3 regions of the Solibacillus silvestris genome follow, and region 1 is predicted to be linked to each of the others. Evidence: predicted binding sites of a transcription regulator. Region 1 holds the regulator's gene; each other region holds the start of a gene.
The links. The regulator Rex, encoded in region 1, represses fermentation and respiration genes when NADH is low (regulators of the CRP and FNR family bind a similar motif). The targets are predictions, from matches to a motif close to TTGTGAAATATTTCACAA.

Region 1 (6,607 bases):
ATCGATTCTTTGTTTTCCACTGGGCGGGAAATTGCTTGAAGCTCTGTTAATGCAGCAGCAACCGCTTTATCCATCCCTTTGCGAATACCTACTGGGTTAGCACCAGCTGTTACGTTTTTAAGACCTTCACGAATCATGGCTTGCGCAAGTACTGTAGCTGTTGTTGTACCATCACCAGCAATTTCATTCGTTTTAGAAGCTACTTCCGCTACTAGCTTTGCCCCCATGTTTTCATATGGGTTTTCCAATTCGATTTCTTTAGCGATCGATACACCATCATTTGTAATTAATGGTGAACCGAATTTTTTCTCCAATACAACATTGCGCCCTTTAGGTCCTAATGTAACCTTTACAGCATTCGCTAATTTATCTACACCTGATGCCATTAATGAACGAGCTTCTTCTGAAAACTTAATATCTTTTGCCATAATTCATTTTCCTCCTAAAATTTGCGATCTATTTTTTTGATTTATTGTTTATGAAGATGTGCAGCTAGCAATATTCATTATGTAAGGGCCAGCTGCAAAACATGTTTGAATTTGGAATTATCCGATAATTGCAAGTACATCGCTCTCACGTAAAATTAAATATTCTACGCCGTCATACTTCACTTCAGTACCAGAGAATTTTGAGAAGATGATTTCGTCGCCTACTTTTACGTCAAGCTCAAGACGAGTGCCGTTGTCAAGAACACGACCTGTACCTACTGCCACTACTTTGCCAGTTTGCGGCTTTTCTTTTGCTGAGTCTGGCAATACGATGCCGAATGCCGTTTTTTCCTCTACCTCAACAAGTTCGATAATGATGCGATCTCCTAATGGTCTTAACAATTGAAACAACCTCCTAAAAAAATTTCTTTTTTTAGCACTCTCGTTTGATGAGTGCTAACACATTTATTAGTTTAATGAATTCCATATTTTTTTGCAAGTATGTGCATTAAAAAATTTTGTTTTATCGGCAAATTCCTCTACAATAAAGAAGGGACATATGAAAATGGCTAAAACATAATCGCCGACAAAAAAATCTATAAATAGAAGATACAGCATTTCACACGATTTCGTGGAGAAGTTTTTTCTGCTTGCTATTAATGGAGAAAGAAGGTTTTCAATTCGTGACATCTATTTCATCATCTAAGTTTCAAACACAAAAAACAGCCTTTTACGTGTTATTAACTTATATCATTTGCCAATTATCAGCATTATTACTTATATTCATTCCTGGCTTAAAAGATTCCCTATTACAGCTTTTTTCTGGAGTCTCCGAGCAGGACCAGCTCATCAAATTATCTGCCTGGTGGTCGACAATCTCATTTGGCGTCGCGTTTGCTGTGAGTTTCATTTTAATTTCGCGCAATAAGCAATTTTGGGATGTTTTTAAAGGGGAAAAGGCGTCCGTTGGTGCATCGATCGGCTGGGGTGTAATCGGATTTTTCCTCGTATTTTTAGGTCAGACAATCGGGGCTTACATTGAACTGGCTTTAGGGATTGAGGTCGGCTCGGAAAATACGGAAGCGATTATGGATATTACGAAAATCGCGCCTGTAATGATTATAGCGACAGTATTTTTAGGTCCGATTTTAGAGGAGCTTGTATTCCGCCGTGTCATTTTCGGCTCTATTATCCAAAACTATAATTTCTGGATTGCGAGCATTATTAGCGCTATTGTTTTTGCTGCGATTCATATGGATTTTACACATATTTTACTATATACGATTTGCGGGATGATTTTCGCGTTTTTATATCATAAAACAAAGCGACTTATTACTCCTATTATCGCGCATATTTTACTAAACGGGTTCGTTACATTTGTTCAAATGAATGCCGATAAGTTTCAAGTGTGATTTTTCTGAGTTTGTGTTAAAAGTGGAGGAAGCTTTTAACACAAACTTTTTAAATTGCAGGAAAGTACTGCTTTTGGCATTGGCCCGGATAAATCTTCCTGTATCCATTATAAAAGGAGTATCCCGAAATTGAATTACCGGATACCCCCTTGACGTGATACAAATTAACTATTATTCATTTGTTCCATTTGGCGGCGCTGCTGTTCAAGCAATTCTTCCACTTGCAGCTCCCGCTCGCGTTCTTCCTCTGCCAATACGCGCTCTTTTTCGGCCGCTTCATATTTACGATACCCAAGCCTTGAAATGACAATACTTATCTCATACAAAATAAATAAGGGAATCGCAATAATGATGTTCGACACCACATCAGGCGGCGCCAACAATACCGAAATAACGATTAATACAAAATATGCGTATTTACGAAATTTTACCATGAGCTTCGGATTAATAATGCCGAGCCTCGAAATAAATAGCGTCACGACAGGCAATTGGAACAACAACCCAAAAGGAACGATTAGCTTGATTAAAAATGAAAAGAATTCATTGATTCCGATCGTCGGCTTAATATTCAAGTCTGCCGACAGGTCATTCATAAAGCGCATAATAAACGGAAACAGAACATAATAGGCAAACGTAATCCCCACAATGCCCAACACAAATGCATATGGGATATATTTCAATGTCGCCTTACGTTCCATTTCATGCAGACCTGGCGTGATGAATGCCCAAAGCTGGTAAAGCAAAATCGGAGACACAATGACAGCCGCTATAATGAAAGTCACTTGTAAATATACTGTTAAAGGATCTCCAGGACTAAATGCGTTCATCGTAAAACTAGCAGCTAAATCACTGCGTTGAATATATCGAATAAGCGGTTTCGCCGTATAAAAGCCTACGAAAAGAGCCATTACAAAGAAAATCGCCACGAAAAACAGGCGTTTCCTGAGCTCCTCCATATGTTCAACTACGGTTAATTCTCTTGGATTCATAGTAAGACATCCTTAATTTACTTAATGTCGTTTTTTTCGTTATCTTTATGTTCGATAACATTTTTCTTCGCATTCATGTCATCTTCGTCATCTGTCAAGCCCTTCGTAGCACTGCGGAACTCGCGTAAAGTTGTCCCCATTGCACGACCTAATGATGGCAATTTTTTTGGACCAAATATTAGCAGGGCGATCAGTCCGATGATAATTAGGCTTAAAGGTGTAACCGCACTTAAATGCACAACCACTATAGCCACCTCCTCTATTATTATGTACATTTTACAGTAATTAACTTGAATTTGCTATTTATAGTAATGTGAACAATTTGTTACTAATCTGAATTTCTGACTAAATAGATAAGCGCCTGCAATTCGACCGATAAATCAATATTCATCACTTTAAGCGTTTCAGGCACAGATAAGCGGACAGGGGTGAAGTTTAATATTCCTTTTGCATTCATTTGAACAAGCCGGTCTGTCATCATTTGAGCAGAGCGGGATGGAACAGTAAGTATGGCCAACTCTGCGCCAAACTCTTCATACATCTCCTCTAAACGATCCGGATGGAAAACCGGGATATCACTGATCGTCGTCCCTTCATACGGTGCTTTCGAGTCAAATGCGACGACAATGCGCGTGTTATGATTTTTTTGAAAATTGTATTTCAGTAAACCATTCCCTAAGTTCCCGACCCCGATCAGCGCGACATTCATCGCCTCATCCTGATCCAATGTTTGTCGGAAAAATTCGAGTAAATATTGCACTTCATAGCCATATCCCTTTTTGCCGAGAGCGCCAAAATAAGAGAAGTCACGTCGAATCGTAGCCGAATCTATTTTCATCGCATCACTTAATTCCTGTGATGAAATACGTTTTTTACCTTCATTTGCAAAATTTTTCAAAAATCGGTAATACAGAGGAAGTCTTTTCGTTGTTGCTTGTGGAATTTTTGTTTCTGGTTTCACACATTCTCCTCCTACATACTTTTGGAAATCGTTATCAATTATGCCTCGCCAACTCTTGTCCAGATTTTTTCCGAGTCGGACTCACCGGACACAGGTCATTCAGCCGTTGCCGCACGATATGAAGCTTTCAAGCTGACTTCCTCTTTCATTAAGAAATCATAAAAAAACCGGTGACATCCGCCTGGCTTTGGGCCAATACGATGCAGATCACTCATGCATCTTCACACGACGCGGTGCTCTTAGCCTCAGTTCTCTGTTGAGCAGAAGCAAGTTAATCTTACTAAACAAGCAGCCACAAGTAAAGTATCCATCGTTGCGTACAATGTTCCCATCCTTTAAACTAAATAGGAGAAACTGAGGTGTAAAAATGATTGTCTTACAAGTAAATCAATTATATAAATCCTTTATTACCGATGAAATTTTAAGTGGTGTAAAGCTGGAAGTCCAGCACCGGGACCGTGTTGCTTTAGTAGGGCGCAACGGGGCAGGCAAGTCTACACTGCTGAAAATAATCGCTGGGCAGATGGGCTATGATTCGGGTGAAATAATTATCCCGAAAGATATTCGTGTCGGCTATTTGGAGCAGCATGCCGGCATTGATTCCGAGCTTTCCATTTGGGACGAAATGATGACAATTTTCAAAAGCTTACGCAGCCAGGAGCAAAAGCTGCGTCATTTGGAGCTGCAGATGGCCGAGCCGCAAATATATGAAAACAGTGAGCAATATGCGCGCATCATGTCGGAATATGACCAATTGCAGCATGATTTCAAAGATGCAGGCGGTTATCAATATGAAGCCGATACACGCTCTGTACTGCACGGCATGCAGTTTTTCCCGGAAGACTATACGAAGCCGATCCGTTCGCTTTCCGGGGGGCAGCGTACACGTCTTGCCCTTGCAAAGCTCCTCTTGTCAAAGCCTGACCTGCTTATATTGGACGAGCCGACAAACCATTTGGATATTGAAACATTGTCTTGGCTGGAAAACTATTTAAAAGGCTATGAAGGCGCAATTTTAATCGTTTCGCATGACCGTTACTTTTTAGATCAAGTCGTCTCGATTGTTTATGAAGTTTCCCGTACAAAAGTATCAAAATATGTCGGAAACTACAGTGCCTATTTAGATGAAAAGGCAAAAAACTATGAGCGGGATTTGAAAATGTACGAGCGTCAAATGGATGAAAAGGCAAAGCTCGAGACATTCATCCAAAAAAACCTGGCACGTGCTTCAACGACAAAAATGGCACAATCCCGCCGGAAAGTGCTGGAAAAGACAAATTGGATGGATTCTCCGGATGGCGACGAAAAAAGCGCGAATTTCGGTTTCACAATCGATCGCCAAAGCGGCAATGATGTGCTATCGATCGATGACTTGGCGATCGGCTTTTCCGACAAAGAAATTTCGGGAAATATCGGGCTGCGTGTATTCAGAGAGGACCGGATTGCATTGGTCGGTCCAAACGGGGTCGGGAAATCCACATTATTAAAAACAATCGTGAAAGATATCGAGGCCCTTGCCGGTAATATTCGTTATGGCACAAATGTCCAAATTGGCTACTATGATCAGGAACAGGCAAAATTGCATTCGAATAAATCCGTAATAAGCGAGCTCTGGGATGAATGGCCATTGATGAACGAAAAAGATATCCGTAATATTTTAGGACGCTTCCTCTTTAGCGGTGACGATGTTTCAAAAACTGTCAGCTCTCTATCCGGCGGCGAAAAGGCCCGTCTTGCACTTGCTAAGCTAATGATGCAAAAATCGAATTTCCTCGTGCTTGATGAACCGACAAACCATCTGGACTTGGACAGCAAGGAAATTTTGGAAAACGCGTTAATCGATTATCCGGGAACGCTTTTATTCGTTTCGCATGACCGTTATTTCATTAATCGGATCGCCACGAAAGTAATCGAGCTTTCAGGCACAGGCTCTTTCGAATATTTGGGGGACTATGACTATTATATAGAGAAGAAGCAGGAGCTTGAAGAGTTGGCCGCGATGAAAGCCGCCGCAAAGGAAAAAGCTGTGACGGATACTGCCCCCCAGGCAAAATCCACTTCTTTGATTGATAAGGACGCGAAGAAAAGAGAACGCCAAATTCGCCGTACAATCGAGGATATCGAGGCAAATATGAGCACGTTAAATGATAAAATTGCGATATTTGAAGAGCAGCTTTGCGATCCCGCCATATTCTCTGATCATGAAAAAACAATGGCAATTCAATCTGAGCTAAATGAGACAAAAGAGCAGCATGAAACGCTTGAGATGGAATGGCTTGAATTGAATGAAGAACTAGAACATCTATAAAAATAAAGAGTGCCCGGTATATCGTTCCGGGCACTCTTTTCATATTAAGCGATGAAGATATTCATTTTGGCGATTGTAAGAGCATACTTTGTAGCAAACGCTTAATAATTTTATTTTCCTTTAACTTTTCAGGCGACTCTATCTATTTCATTATTATCGTATAATACTAAAGCTTAATAAACTCCATTTATAAATCAATCATATATATAGGTCAATACGCCAAATTTCTACAAAAATCTCCACAGTTTTATTCACAAAACAAATCTAGTCATATCAACATATCAACATAGTTTTCCACATTATCCACAAAAAATATCAAAGTTATACACAAGACGATACGAAAAATCGACCACTATATATAGATAAGTCACATGTTTTCCACAAGTTATTCACATTTTGTGCATAAGTACGCATGTTCGCACATCTTTTTGTGGGTATTTAACTTTATCTGTGGATAATTTTTCAGAAAAGTTCTACATTAAATAAAAAATTGTTATAAACAAGATTTA
Region 2 (6,607 bases), on a different contig from region 1:
GAAACGATTTTGAAAATGCCGATTTCAGATGAACGGCTTACGTGCAGTCCGCCGCAAAGCTCAATTGAATAATCCGAAACTGCTACTACACGAACTACATCTCCGTATTTCTCGCCGAATAACGCCATTGCTCCCATTGCTTTTGCAGAATCGATATCCATTTCTTGAATCACGACTTCGATATCTTCCCAGATTTTTTCGTTTACAGCACGCTCCACTTGCGCAAGCTCTTCTTTTGTCGCTGCACCGAAATGCGAGAAGTCAAAGCGTAGACGGTCCGGGCCTACATAGGAACCCGCTTGTGCTACATGGTCGCCTAATACATCTTTCAATGCGCGGTGCATCAAATGTGTCGCTGTATGGTTTTTCAGGATTAATTTACGTTTTGCTTCATCCACTTTTGCAGTTGCCGCATCCCCTACATTCATTTCGCCTGACTGTACGACAACCGTATGGAGCGGTTGACCATTCGGAGCTTTTTGGACATCTTTTACGATTGCTGTGAATCCATCTGCTTCGATGACACCAGTATCTGCAATTTGCCCGCCCATCTCAGCATAGAACGGCGTTTCAGAAAGGATGATCAATGCCTCATCACCTTCAGAAGCTGCAGTTGTTTCTTGGCCATTCACGACAATTGCCGCGATTTTAGCAGAAGCCTCGAATGCATCGTAAATAAATGTTGATTGCTGTGTTAAGTTTGACAGCACTTCATTTTGCACTTGCATTGAATCAACATCCGCACGCGCATTGCGGGCACGTTCGCGCTGTTGCTCCATTGAAACTTCAAAGCCTTCATGGTCAACAGTCATGCCAACTTCTTCTGCATATTCTTCTGTCAATTCAATCGGGAAACCGAATGTATCATATAAACGGAATGCATCCGCGCCTGGAATAATTGTTTCGCCTTTTGCTTTTTGGCTTTCGACGACTTCATTAAAGATCGCCAAACCGCCATCAAGTGTTTCATGGAAACGAACTTCTTCATTTTTAATGACACGCTGGATAAATGCTTCCTTTTCTTTCACTTGCGGATAGAAGTCTTGCATAATCTCTCCGACAGTCGGCACTAATTCGAACATGAACGGCTTTTCGATACCAATTTTTTTCGCGTATCGGACAGCACGGCGAAGTAAACGGCGCAATACATAGCCGCGGCCTTCATTTGATGGCAATGCACCGTCACCGATTGCAAACGCCACTGTACGGATATGGTCAGCGATTACTTTAAATGGTGTATTGATATCTTCTGTTGAACCGAAAATTTCTTTTAAATCTACTTCGTTTGGACGCTTGTATTTGCGGTTTGCAAAAGTTTCCGTCTTTTCGATGATCGGCATGAATAGATCTGTATCAAAGTTTGTTGGTACGTTTTGCACAACAGAAACGATACGCTCAAGACCCATTCCTGTATCAATGTTTTGCTTTGGCAGTGGTGTGTATGTGCCATCCGGATTATGGTTGAACTGGGAAAATACAAGATTCCAAATTTCTAAATAACGCTCGTTTTCTCCTCCTGTATACAGCTCTTCTTCCGGTGCGCCAACCGCGTATTCTTCACCGCGGTCATAGAAGATTTCGGAGTTGGGACCAGATGGACCTTCGCCGATATCCCAGAAGTTCCCTTCCAAACGGATTAAGCGTTCTTTCGGAATGCCGATTTCATTGTGCCATACGTCGTAGGCTTCCTGATCTTCAGGGTGTAGCGTGACAGACAATTTTTCCGGATCAAAGCCCATCCATTTCGGATCTGTTAAAAATTCCCAAGCGTAATGAATCGATTCTTTTTTGAAGTAATCCCCGATCGAGAAATTCCCTAACATCTCGAAAAATGTATGGTGACGCGCTGTTTTTCCCACATTTTCAATATCGTTTGTGCGAATTGATTTTTGGGCATTTGTAATACGCGGGTTTTCCGGGATAATACGTCCGTCAAAGTATGGCTTTAATGTTGCCACCCCTGAGTTGATCCATAAAAGTGATGGATCGTTGATTGGTACTAATGGTGCTGATGGCTCTACGTGATGTCCTTTTTCTTTGAAGAAATCCAAATAAAGACGACGGATTTCAGAACCTGTCATAGTTTTTGCAGTCATGTTTTTTTCCTCCTAATTGTTTTTGAAGCAACGATGAAGTGGCGAGAAAATCTGTTGCGCCTCGGCATAATGGCGTCCCGATTTTTTTGAGTTTAAGCCCGCAGGAATTAAATCAGTCAGCCGGTATCGCACGAGGCGCGCATTTTAGGCTGATATCCTCTTAAAACTCCTCTGAAATATCCGGGACATATGCCAAAAGCTTATTTTCATACAGCGCCTTTCCGGGACACCCGCTAATTGAAAACAAAAAAGCCTTCATCCCGGTAAAGGGACGAAGACTGTCATCTCGTGGTACCACCCTAATTTATAACGCAATAAACATTATATCTCAAGTGCTTGTAACGTAAGCAAACGGCAGGGATTAGCTGCACTCTGGAGTAGCTTTCGGTAAATTCCCGTGGAGATCTTTTCAGCCAAGAAATCTCTTTCTGCGCGCGGGGTCAAAACGTACTTGTTCCATCATCGTTTTTATTTTATTTATGCTCTTCATTATAAAAAAATGATAAGGTGCTGTCAATTGGCATTGTTCAATAATTAAAACGATTTTTCGTCAATAATATTAAAATGATTGCAGGCACTGTACAAATAATCATCCCTAAAAATGCTAAACCAGGTTCGATTTCATAAAGAGCCCCGCCTAAAAGCGTCAATATTGCAGCGCTCAAACTCATTGCAAGAGCTGAATAGATGCCTTGCGCATTTGGAATTTGCTCTTTCGGTAATGCATGGGAGATGTAGCGTATGAAGGCATAGTGAGCCATTGCAAACGACAATGCGTGCAGCGCTTGCGACACAATGAACATCGGCATGCTCGGAAAAGCATAGACAGTTATCCAACGAACGGTCGATCCAATCGCGGCAACAAGCATTAACGATGACGGCTTCCATTTCGTTAAAAATGTATCGGCCTTCAAAAAATAAATAATTTCGAATAATACCGCGACGTTCAAAATCATTCCGATATAGAAAGGGTTCGCATTTAAGTCCTGCAAATAAATATAGCCATAGTTGTAATAGGAAGCATGTGCACCTTGGAGCAATATAACAACGAAAAGCACAACAATGAAACTCCTGACTTCCACTAGCCCTTTCATCGATAGCGCCTTTCCATTCCCTTTTGCCGGGGCTAAGCTTAACACTTGCGGTGCCGGCATCAATTGAATCGCCAACAATGCGGTCAAGCCGAAAATCATCATCCATAAAATCATTTGCTCACCGTAAATTCCCGTAAGCATACTAATTATTAAAACAGCGACAACATAGCCGAATGACCCTAAGGAACGCGCCTTCCCGTAGTGAATTACCCCATGCCGCATCAGAGTAGAGGCACTGCTTTCGACAGCAGGCAATAATGCCGGGTACAATGCACTAAACAGCAGCGTCATAATAAATAAGCCCATGAAAGAATCAATCGGAATATAAAGCAATGCCACAACTAAAGAGCCTGCCGTAAAAAAGATCAGCACATTTTTATTGCTCATCACCTTTGAAACATACGGGAAAATAAACATTGTTGAAATGGCACGGGCTACTAAGCCAAACCCCATTACGATGCTCGCTTCTGAAACGGTCAGCCCCTTATCATTTATAAGCCAACCTGTCCAATATGGTAGAAAAATACCCCATGTAATAAAGAACATAAAAAAATTTTTTGCCAGCCAACGCTGATTGTTCATAGTATCCATCCTTTTCCACTTCTATTACGTTGAATAATAACACGACAAATAATACAATAATGTGAGAAATCTCATATTTTATTATAAGGAGCTGCTTTATAATTTGAGAAAATTGCCGCTTGAAGAAAGCCTTGGATATATTGAACAATACCCGATTTCCCAATATTTTTCGTTTGATATTATCCCATATATCGACGTATATGAATTTAATAAAGGCGAATTTATTTTTCATGAACATTCTTATCCCGACTATTTATATTACATGGTCGAAGGAAAAGCAAAATTATATATTACGCATAAAAACGGTAAAATTTCGCTCATAGATTTTTTAACATCACCCACATTTATGGGTGAGATAGAGCTGCTGAATGCTGAACGCTATTCAAAAGGCATCCAAACCGTCACAAAATCGATTTGTTTTGCGATAGCGATACGCGAAGCTAAGGAAAAATTGTTGGCTGATCCCGTATTTCTGAAAATGCTCTGTCTCTTTTTAAGCCAAAAGACGATGAATACGACAGCCAAATATACGCAAAACCAGGCATACCCTTTGGAAAACCGACTAGCTTCATTCATTTTACTATCGTCCGATCAGCAATTCTATAAAGAAAAACATACAGAAGTATGCGAATATTTAGGGGTATCCTATCGCCACTTGCTTTTTGTTCTTGCACAATTCAGTGAAGCCGGCTACTTAACAAAGCAAAACCGGGGATATGTATTGACAAACCGCCCGGAATTAGAAAAGCTTGCTGCTGAAATTACATATTAAAAAAGACTGCGCTAAAAAAATTTTAGCACAGTCTCTTCTAAATTTAAGCTGAATTAAATGAACATGCCTGCAATGGCAGCAGATAATAAAGATGCCAATGTACCTGCAGCAACCGCTTTAATCGCAAGCTGTGCAATCATACTGCGTTTTTCCGGAGCCATGCCGCCTAGACCGCCGATTAAAATGCCCATTGAGCTCAAGTTCGCAAATCCGCAAAGCGCAAACGAAATAATAATCGCCGTTTTATCCGTTAACTCGCCGATAATCGGGCCGAAGTTAGAATATGCTACGAACTCGTTTAAAATTAGTTTTTGACCAATGAAAGAACCAGCACGAACAGCTTCATCCCATGGTACACCAATCAAAAATGCCAATGGCGCAAATACATAGCCGAGAATGCCTTCAAGTGTCACGTTGTCTAATGCTGCCCAACCTGTCAAGTCACCGATCCAGCCTGTTACGCCGCCTAAAATACCATTTAGCAATGCAATCAATGCGATGAAACTCAGCAGCATTGCACCAACATTGACAGCCAGCTTCAAGCCATCTGACGCACCGACGGCAGCAGCATCAATAACATTTGTCGCTTCTGAATTACGCTCTAATTTAAAGTTTGCTTCATCGACCTCTTCCGTTTCAGGAATCATTAATTTCGCCATTACCAGTCCTGCAGGAGCAGCCATGAAACTTGCCGCCAATAAGTATTCAAGCGGAACACCCAATAAAGAATAACCGATTAATACAGATCCGGAAACAGATGCAAGTCCACCTGTCATAACAGCAAACATCTGTGATTTTGTCATTTTATTTAAAAATGGACGAATAACAAGCGGGGCTTCTGTTTGGCCAACGAAAATATTAGCAGCAGCATTCACCGATTCTGCTTTTGTCGTACCGAGCACTTTTGATAAAAAGCCTCCGATAATTTTAATGATGAATTGCATAATTCCTAAGTAATAAAGAACCGAGATTAAAGACGAGAAGAAAATGATGATTGTCAGTACACTCATCGCAAATACAAAGCCTACATTATCCGCATCTGCCAACCCGCCAAATACGAAGACGATACCTTCATTTGCATAGCCGATCAGCTTTTGCACGCCTGCAGAAAGGTCCATTAGCTTTTCGCGGCCATATGACCACTTCAATACGATAAATGCAAAGATTAATTGTACGATTAAGCCCGAAATAATGATTCTCCACTGAATTGCTTTACGGTTGTTCGATAATCCGATTGCAATCGCCACGATTCCTAGAATACCGATGATTCCCCAAACGAAATCCATATATGTGCACCTTCTTTTTTTATTTTGAAAACCTTTTCATTTTACAATAATTGACATCAAACTTCGGACGTCGTATAAGTTTTTTCTATACTAACATACCCACCTTTATATTAATAATTAATAGTTTCTTTTAAAATTTCTGATTTTATAATAAATTCTTGATATGTGCACAATTAGGAATTGAGAAGAGATTTTGTTTTTATTATGTCCCATTTTATTTTTATTTTTTATCAACTTTAAAAACATCCATATTCCTAAAATCGGTAATAGCCTCCTTTGCAATCTAAACTAAAAAACCTTTAACAAATAAAAAAAACTAGCTATTTTCGTTCGTAGTGAACAAAAATAGCTAGTTACATTAATCGTTAAAGTCATATGGCGAAATTTGATCCATGCCTATAAGCGGATGGATATAAGGGGCTGTTTCGGTCGTTAAATGGTTCGGCAGCGATTCCCCGATTTTATGCGAAGCGCCTACATTTAGCAATCCAAGCTGCACTGTCGACAATTTCGGCTCAGACGCTTCGCTTGTTTGCTCCGCTTTGTCTTTCGTTTGCGGTAATTCATTCGTTTGCTGGGCGGCGGTAAATTCAGGGTTGAGCCTTGCCTTTAATGTGGTGAGCCGCGTTAAATCATCTGTCTTTCCTAAGCCGCTCGCCAAAACATCTGGCTCCCCGCATAAAATCAAAAAGTTTTTTGCGCGTGTAATGCCTGTATACAATAAATTTCTGCGCAGCATTTTCGAATAGCCACGGACAACGGGCATAATAACCGTCT
Region 3 (6,607 bases), on a different contig from region 1:
TTGATCCCGCTTTATTGGAAGCAAGTACAGCATGTCGGCAGTGTGGAAATTTTAATGGGGCGCGTCATTTGGTCATTCGCCTTCACATTGCTTTTTATTTTGATCATTAGGCAGCATAAGGAAATGACCGCGGATATTAAAAAATTATGGGCAAATCAAAAGCAGTTTTGGCTGCTTTTTATCGCATCATTCATTATTTCGCTCAATTGGGGAATCTACATATGGGCGGTAAACAATGATCATCTGCTGCAGGCGAGTTTAGGCTATTATATTAATCCTCTTATTTCGGTATTGTTTGGCCTTATCTTTTTTAAAGAGAAAATCTCCCAGGCTACAGCCATCGCGGTCATCATTGCGGCGATCGGTGTTGGCTATCAGGCGATTTTAGGCGGAACGATCCCATGGGTATCATTGACGCTTGCTTTATCGTTTGCATTTTACGGGGTGATCAAAAAGAAAATCCCGCTTGATGCCACACGCGGATTAGCCATCGAGACGCTTTTTATTTTACCGATTGCGCTGATCGGCTATGCTTATTTAATGCAAACATCGGATATCGCTTTTATGCAAGTCGATTGGAAAACGAATTTATTCTTGATCGGCAGCGGGATCGTAACCGCTTTTCCGCTCGTGCTATTTGCGAAAGGCGCCCAAAAGATCCCGCTATATTTAATGGGCTTTATCCAGTTTTTATCACCGACAATGAGCTTACTAATCGGGATTTTTGTTTATAAAGAGCCGTTTACAACGACCGAATTCGTAACATTCGGCTGTATATGGCTTGCCGTGCTCATCTTCTCGCTCTCAAAGCTTATCGAAGCAAGAAAGCGCCAAGCAATCTAGACCGAGATGCCTTGCAGTGTATGCTGCAAGGTGTTTTTTTGAAAATTAAAGTTTCTGCTTGGAGTATAAATTTGCTTGTTTTTAAGAAAAACTATTGAACGGAGCCCTCCAAAGATTTGAACGCTTCTTAATATAGGCGGCTGCTTGCAGCTCTGGAGTGCGCATTAGCGTTTGTAAAGGGCGATCATCTAAAACTTGTATACCGCCATAATGTTAACGCAAGCGGCTCTTAAAAATTCCGCAAGCCTGCATGTGCAAAGGTTAAAACAGCGTTTTTATGCATTTATAAAGGAATAATCTAAAAAAGAAATCCTTGCAGAAATACAGATTGGATTATAGAGTTTCTTCTTATTAATTACATTGAAAAGTTTCATCAACTGTTTAAAATAAAATTGTTAGCACGATTGCGCAAAATTCCAATTCGCTCCACTCTAAAATTTACGAATGGAAAAACATTTGAAAAAAGCAAGATTACTGAATATTTAATAAATTAAGTTTTGCTGCTTTTATTTCGTTTTTCTAATTGTAACAACGCTTTCTTTGTGCTATCGTTGCTTAATGAATGGTATGTGAAAGTTTTTACAAATGGGTATGAACTTTTCATTTGAAAAAATATTAAGTGTTGGCAAAGGAGAGTTATTATGTCAGAAATGAATAATCAACAGGTAGAAAAAGTGTCTGTTACACAAGAACAATTAGACGTATTAGACCAACTATTAAAGCCAGAGGTACAAGCTTCATTAACAACGCTTGTTGACAACCTGCCAAAATTGGCTGAAATGACGACTTTATTAACAAAAGCGTATGAGTTCGCGACAAATATTGCAACAGACGAAACGCTGAAAAATGATACAGTAGCAGCAGTTACAGAAATGGCGAGCCCGGTAGTAGGCACAGCTAAATCGATTGCCCAAACTGCAATGGAAGCGAAGGACCGTGCTGAAGTAAGCAATGAAACAGTAGGTGTGTTTGGCTTATTGAAAATGCTGAAAGACCCTCAAGTACAAGGCGCATTACGTTTTGCCAATGCCTTTTTGCAAGTAGCAGCTGAGCGTAAAGAAAAATAGGAAAACATACTTCGCCAAACAAAGAGCGAAATACTGTTTTTCTTATGTGGATGTCATCGAAACCGAGACTTTCAATTCCACTGAATAATTTGCACAATCTAATTTTATTGGAGGATGTTATACATGGTAACTAAAGAAATCGTTATTTTAGGTGCTGGTTTTGCTGGAGTGCTTGCTGCTCAAACAGCTCGTAAATTTTTAACTACTGAAGAAGCGAGCATTACAGTCGTAAACCAATTCCCGACACACCAAATCATTACAGAATTGCACCGTTTAGCTGGCGGAACTATTGCAGAGGGTGCTGTTTCTTTACCGCTTGAGAAAATTTTCAAAGGTCAGGAGATTAACCTGGAAATCGCAAAAGTGAACAGCTTCAACGTGGAAAACAAAAAAGTGGAGCTTTCAAACGGCAAAACTTTACAATATGATACATTAGTAGTCGCTTTAGGCAGCCAAACTGGATTCTTCGGTATTCCAGGATTGGAGGAAAACTCAATGGTGCTGAAATCGGTTGACGAAGCAAACCATATCCGCGAGCACATTGAAGCCCGCATTAAAGCATATGCGGCAACAAAAGACGAGGCTGATGCGACAATCGTAATCGGCGGCGGCGGTTTGACAGGTGTTGAGCTTGTTGGGGAAATCGTGGACCACTTCCCGAAAGTGGCGGAAAAATACGGCGTTAAATTCGAAGACTTAAAAATTAAATTAGTGGAAGCAGGTCCGAAAATTTTACCGGTATTCCCTGATAACTTAATCGAGCGTGCAACACAATCATTGACAAAACGCGGCGTTGAATTTATTACTTCAACTCCTGTAACTGGTGTTGAAGGCAATGTCATCCAATTAAAAGACCGTGAACCGATCGTTGCAAACACGCTCGTATGGACAGGCGGGGTAGCACCACTTCCATTAGTTGCGGAATCTGGTTTAGCGGCAGACCGCGGCAAAGCAACAATCAATGACTTCCTGCAATCAACATCTCATCCGGACGTATTTGTAATTGGCGATGCATCTGCGCATATTCCAAACCCAGGTGACCGCCCGACATATGCACCGACTGCACAAGTTGCATGGCAGCAGGGAGAAGTTGCAGGCTATAACATCTTCGCACAAATTAAAGGCTCTGATTTAAAAGAATTCAAATTCACAAACTCAGGCACTTTAGGCTCTTTAGGGCGCAAAGACGGAATCGCAACAATCGGCGCAAACAATACGCAGCTTGTTGGTCTACCGGCAACATTAATGAAAGAAGCATCAAACATTCGTTATATGACACATATTAAAGCGCTATTCGGTTTAGCGTATTAATAGAGAGGGACATGCCTTAAAGTTTCATTACTTTCAGGCATGTCCTTTTATTTTGTTAAGGCATGGGTGAAAAAGGCGGGTCGTTTACGGTGTGCCTTTAATGCAGCTATGCGGTCCGCAAAAAAATCGGCATAACTTGATGATGAGACAAATTAGAAGGTTCTTTAAACTATTTACAGAAGGGGGAAATCTTTATATGCTTTAGCGTTTTGTTGTTTAGTAGATATGAAAAAGCAATTTTTCCCACGGCCTCCACATTATAAAAGACAATATTTTACGTTATTTTTTGCAAAATGTGTTTTTCTATAAAAAAACGAGGAAATTATATCAAATAAATACTATAATAGAAGAAAATGTTATTGAAGAGGTATCATTATGAAATATTTTGACTCATCCAATTCATTATTTCTTTTAACAGAGCAGCAGCAGCACCAGTTTTCCAAGCTAGAGCATTATGATTACTTTTTCCATTTAATTCGCCATGATTTTCATGGATTATCATTCGCCAATTTAAGTGTGAGCGATATTTGGGCTTACTTTTATTTTGAGGAAGTGCCCGTCATCAATTCCGAGCATGCATTAATCTTCTTATTGCGCAATTTTATGCTGAATGAAGTCATCATCAGCCAGAAATTTAAACGATTGAAAAAATCCACGATAGGCTCGTATACAAATGCATTGATGGCATCCGTCCTGACGGTCAACCTGTTTTTGGACAGCTTGCTCGAAGCGCTCCGGACATTGCCGAAGGAGCAGTATAGTTTATACATGAAATTTGAAAGCAGCTCAAAGCAATTGTTCAATGACCGCTTTTCTGCCTATGAGCATTATCCGAAAAAACTTGTCCAAATCGAGACGGCCATTTTAAAAAGTTTGCGCCAATATATCTGGCAAAATGACAAACTATTCGATCAACGGAAATTGAAAGTCGTTCGCCTTATCGATGAAATCACAATTATAGAAAGAGAGCTTTTTAAGCCGTTTTGCAAAATAGAGTAGGAGGTATACATCTCTATGGGGGAGCATCTAAAGACAATTCATCAGCTCGAGCATTATCGTTCACAAAGCTTCATATCGCTTGAAGCGCAATATGAAGCATTTAAAAGGATGTTCGGATGCTGTGTGCATGAAGGCAATATAGAAACGATCAATGATTTTATCCGTTTTGATAGTGAACCATTTATTTTATCAAACAGTAATATGAAAGTGCTGCAATTTCTGGTTGAACAAGAATGGTATTTTAAACAAAATTTAAAAGAATGCCTGGCCGTCCTCTATTTAGTTATCGGTCATTGCCATTATTTTAACATCAATCTCGAGCAGGCGAAAAAGTATTACCGAATCGCGAGCAACTATGCACTTCAATATGAAAATTATTCATTGCTGTCACTCGCGATGAATAATTACAACGCATCGCAAATCGACAAACTGCCGGATGATGTGTTTTGGGATATTAGCAAAATTCCGGCCATTTTTCTGAAGCTTGGCACAGCGAACGATGAACAATATCTTATCGTCCGTTTTATAGCGCATATCGAAATCTCGCTCAAGCTGGACAAAGTGCAGTATGCGGAAAATATATTTAGTAAATATTTTACCGATTACGAATTCAAAAAGGATTCCCGTGTCGATCTGCAAGTGCGTGTATTGCGCGGGAAAATCCATTTCCAAAAAGGCGAATATGAATTGGCGATTGAAATTTTGCATGAAGTGCTCGTTATTTGCATGGAAATGAATTTTAATAAAGACTTGGTGCAAGTATGCTATAACTTAATTACAAAATCATACAAAATGCTGAACGAGGAAAGCCTCTCGCGCAAAATGGAGCAATATCAAGCCCGTTTTCAACGCAGATTGGAAACGGATAAGCGATATATTGAAAAATACATTAAAACTTTCAACGATAAAGAACATGAAGGGGATGAATATTTTACCGCCCCATTGCCCCGGTTCAAGCTTGACGGAGAGTGCCTGTTAAGCGATATTGCAAATGACGGCTATACGCTTGTGCTTGTCGATTGCAAAGTGAGGGCTAACGGAAAAGACGCATTGAATGATATCATTTATTTGATCAATGACAAAATGATGCTGGAAATGAAAGAGTTCATCATTGCGAGCACGCGAATTGATAACTCGACGATCGGCTATATTATCCGATTGCAGGAGCAGTTTACCGATACATTATGCGCGAAGGTTTTCCATAAAATCCGCGAACATTATCCGAAAAATGACAGTGTATTGGAAGCCATTTATTTTGCGGCGGTCAACAATAAGGAAAATGGGTTGCACAGCTATGAAAAATGCCTCGATATGGCCTATGCATATATTTATTACGAGCTTTATAAATAGCGGTTGCATTCTGTATTACTTAAATTGATTCATTATACAAAAAATTCTAAAAATAACTTCCGTATTCGGACAACTAATATTAAAATATAGGGAGTACATCAAAGGAGGCAACCGAATGTTAGTTAAACAAAGATATGTAAAAAAGAAAGATGTAAGCTATGTTAAAGAAACCGATTTGATTTCCGACGTGCTCGGTCAATTAAACGACAATGGCTACAGATGCATCCCTGTATTGGATGAAGCAGGCGAAAAATTCGTCGGGAATATTTACAAAGTGGAAGTGCTCGAATATAAATTGAAAGAAGGGGACATGAAAGCGCCGGTAAAAACGTTGGCAGAAGAACCGGATGCATTTATTCATGAGAACAGCTCATTTTTTGAAGTGTTCCATTCGATTAAGCAATTACCGTATTTGGCGGTTGTTGATACGAAAGGCAACTTTTCGGGCATAATGCCGCATTCGAAAGTTTTCGAGCTGCTGGAAGAGGCATGGGGCTATCGTACAGGCAGCTGTGCGGTCACGATTGCATTGCCGGACACCGACGGGATTTTAATTAAAGTGCTGACGGCCGTGAAAAAAGTTTGGCCGCTGCATTGTGTGTTCTCGCTGGACGATGACACAACGTATTTGCGCCGTGTTGTCATCACATTAACAAAAGGAGCAAAGCAATCGACAGTGGACGAGCTGGAGCAATCCATTTTAAAACAAGGCGCGCGTATCATCGATTTGGAAGTGTTTGATAAAGAGAATTTTTAAATGTTTGAGACGATTCGTTCATTTTGGGCGGGTCGTTTTTTGTTGAGGGAGATTTCGCAATGGGCTTATTTAATGGCACCGCAGCCTTTCGTCAAAAAGTTTCATGGCGAATGCGGCTCCTCGTTGTTTGTGCATAATCCCCTAACGGAAGAAACACCTCGTAAATCCTTATTTTACGATTAATAAGAAGAATCTATTTTGAAAAAAGATTGATCAAAATGAATTCTCCTTAGCATTTTTAAGTTCAGTTTTTAAGAAAATTTGATTATTTTCTACATGT

Region 2: a site for Rex is predicted at 3,832-3,849, ahead of yeiL (transcriptional regulator YeiL). Genes of this name have one in related genera too.
Region 3: a site for Rex is predicted at 1,411-1,428, ahead of ACTHOQ_RS05445 (DUF1641 domain-containing protein). Genes of this name have one in related genera too.

What each region holds. Positions count from the first base shown of each region.
Region 1 covers NZ_JBQCJW010000020.1:6,206-12,812, reverse strand. The annotation lists gene groL (chaperonin GroEL) at 1-428, opposite strand, end outside; gene groES (co-chaperone GroES) at 546-830, opposite strand; gene ACTHOQ_RS12625 (CPBP family intramembrane glutamic endopeptidase) at 1,112-1,840, shown strand; gene tatC (twin-arginine translocase subunit TatC) at 2,005-2,829, opposite strand; gene tatA (twin-arginine translocase TatA/TatE family subunit) at 2,847-3,104, opposite strand; gene ACTHOQ_RS12610 (redox-sensing transcriptional repressor Rex) at 3,158-3,790, opposite strand; gene ACTHOQ_RS12605 (ABC-F family ATP-binding cassette domain-containing protein) at 4,158-6,098, shown strand.
Region 2 covers NZ_JBQCJW010000003.1:60,657-67,263, forward strand. The annotation lists gene alaS (alanine--tRNA ligase) at 1-2,096, opposite strand, end outside; gene ACTHOQ_RS02705 (MFS transporter) at 2,624-3,772, opposite strand; gene yeiL (transcriptional regulator YeiL) at 3,876-4,544, shown strand; gene ACTHOQ_RS02715 (NupC/NupG family nucleoside CNT transporter) at 4,598-5,830, opposite strand; gene recD2 (SF1B family DNA helicase RecD2) at 6,189-6,607, opposite strand, start outside.
Region 3 covers NZ_JBQCJW010000006.1:30,898-37,504, forward strand. The annotation lists gene rarD (EamA family transporter RarD) at 1-843, shown strand, start outside; gene ACTHOQ_RS05445 (DUF1641 domain-containing protein) at 1,485-1,910, shown strand; gene ACTHOQ_RS05450 (NAD(P)/FAD-dependent oxidoreductase) at 2,034-3,221, shown strand; gene ACTHOQ_RS05455 (serine protease) at 3,597-4,220, shown strand; gene ACTHOQ_RS05460 (dehydrogenase) at 4,236-5,570, shown strand; gene cbpA (cyclic di-AMP binding protein CbpA) at 5,686-6,327, shown strand; gene ACTHOQ_RS05470 (hypothetical protein) at 6,328-6,510, shown strand.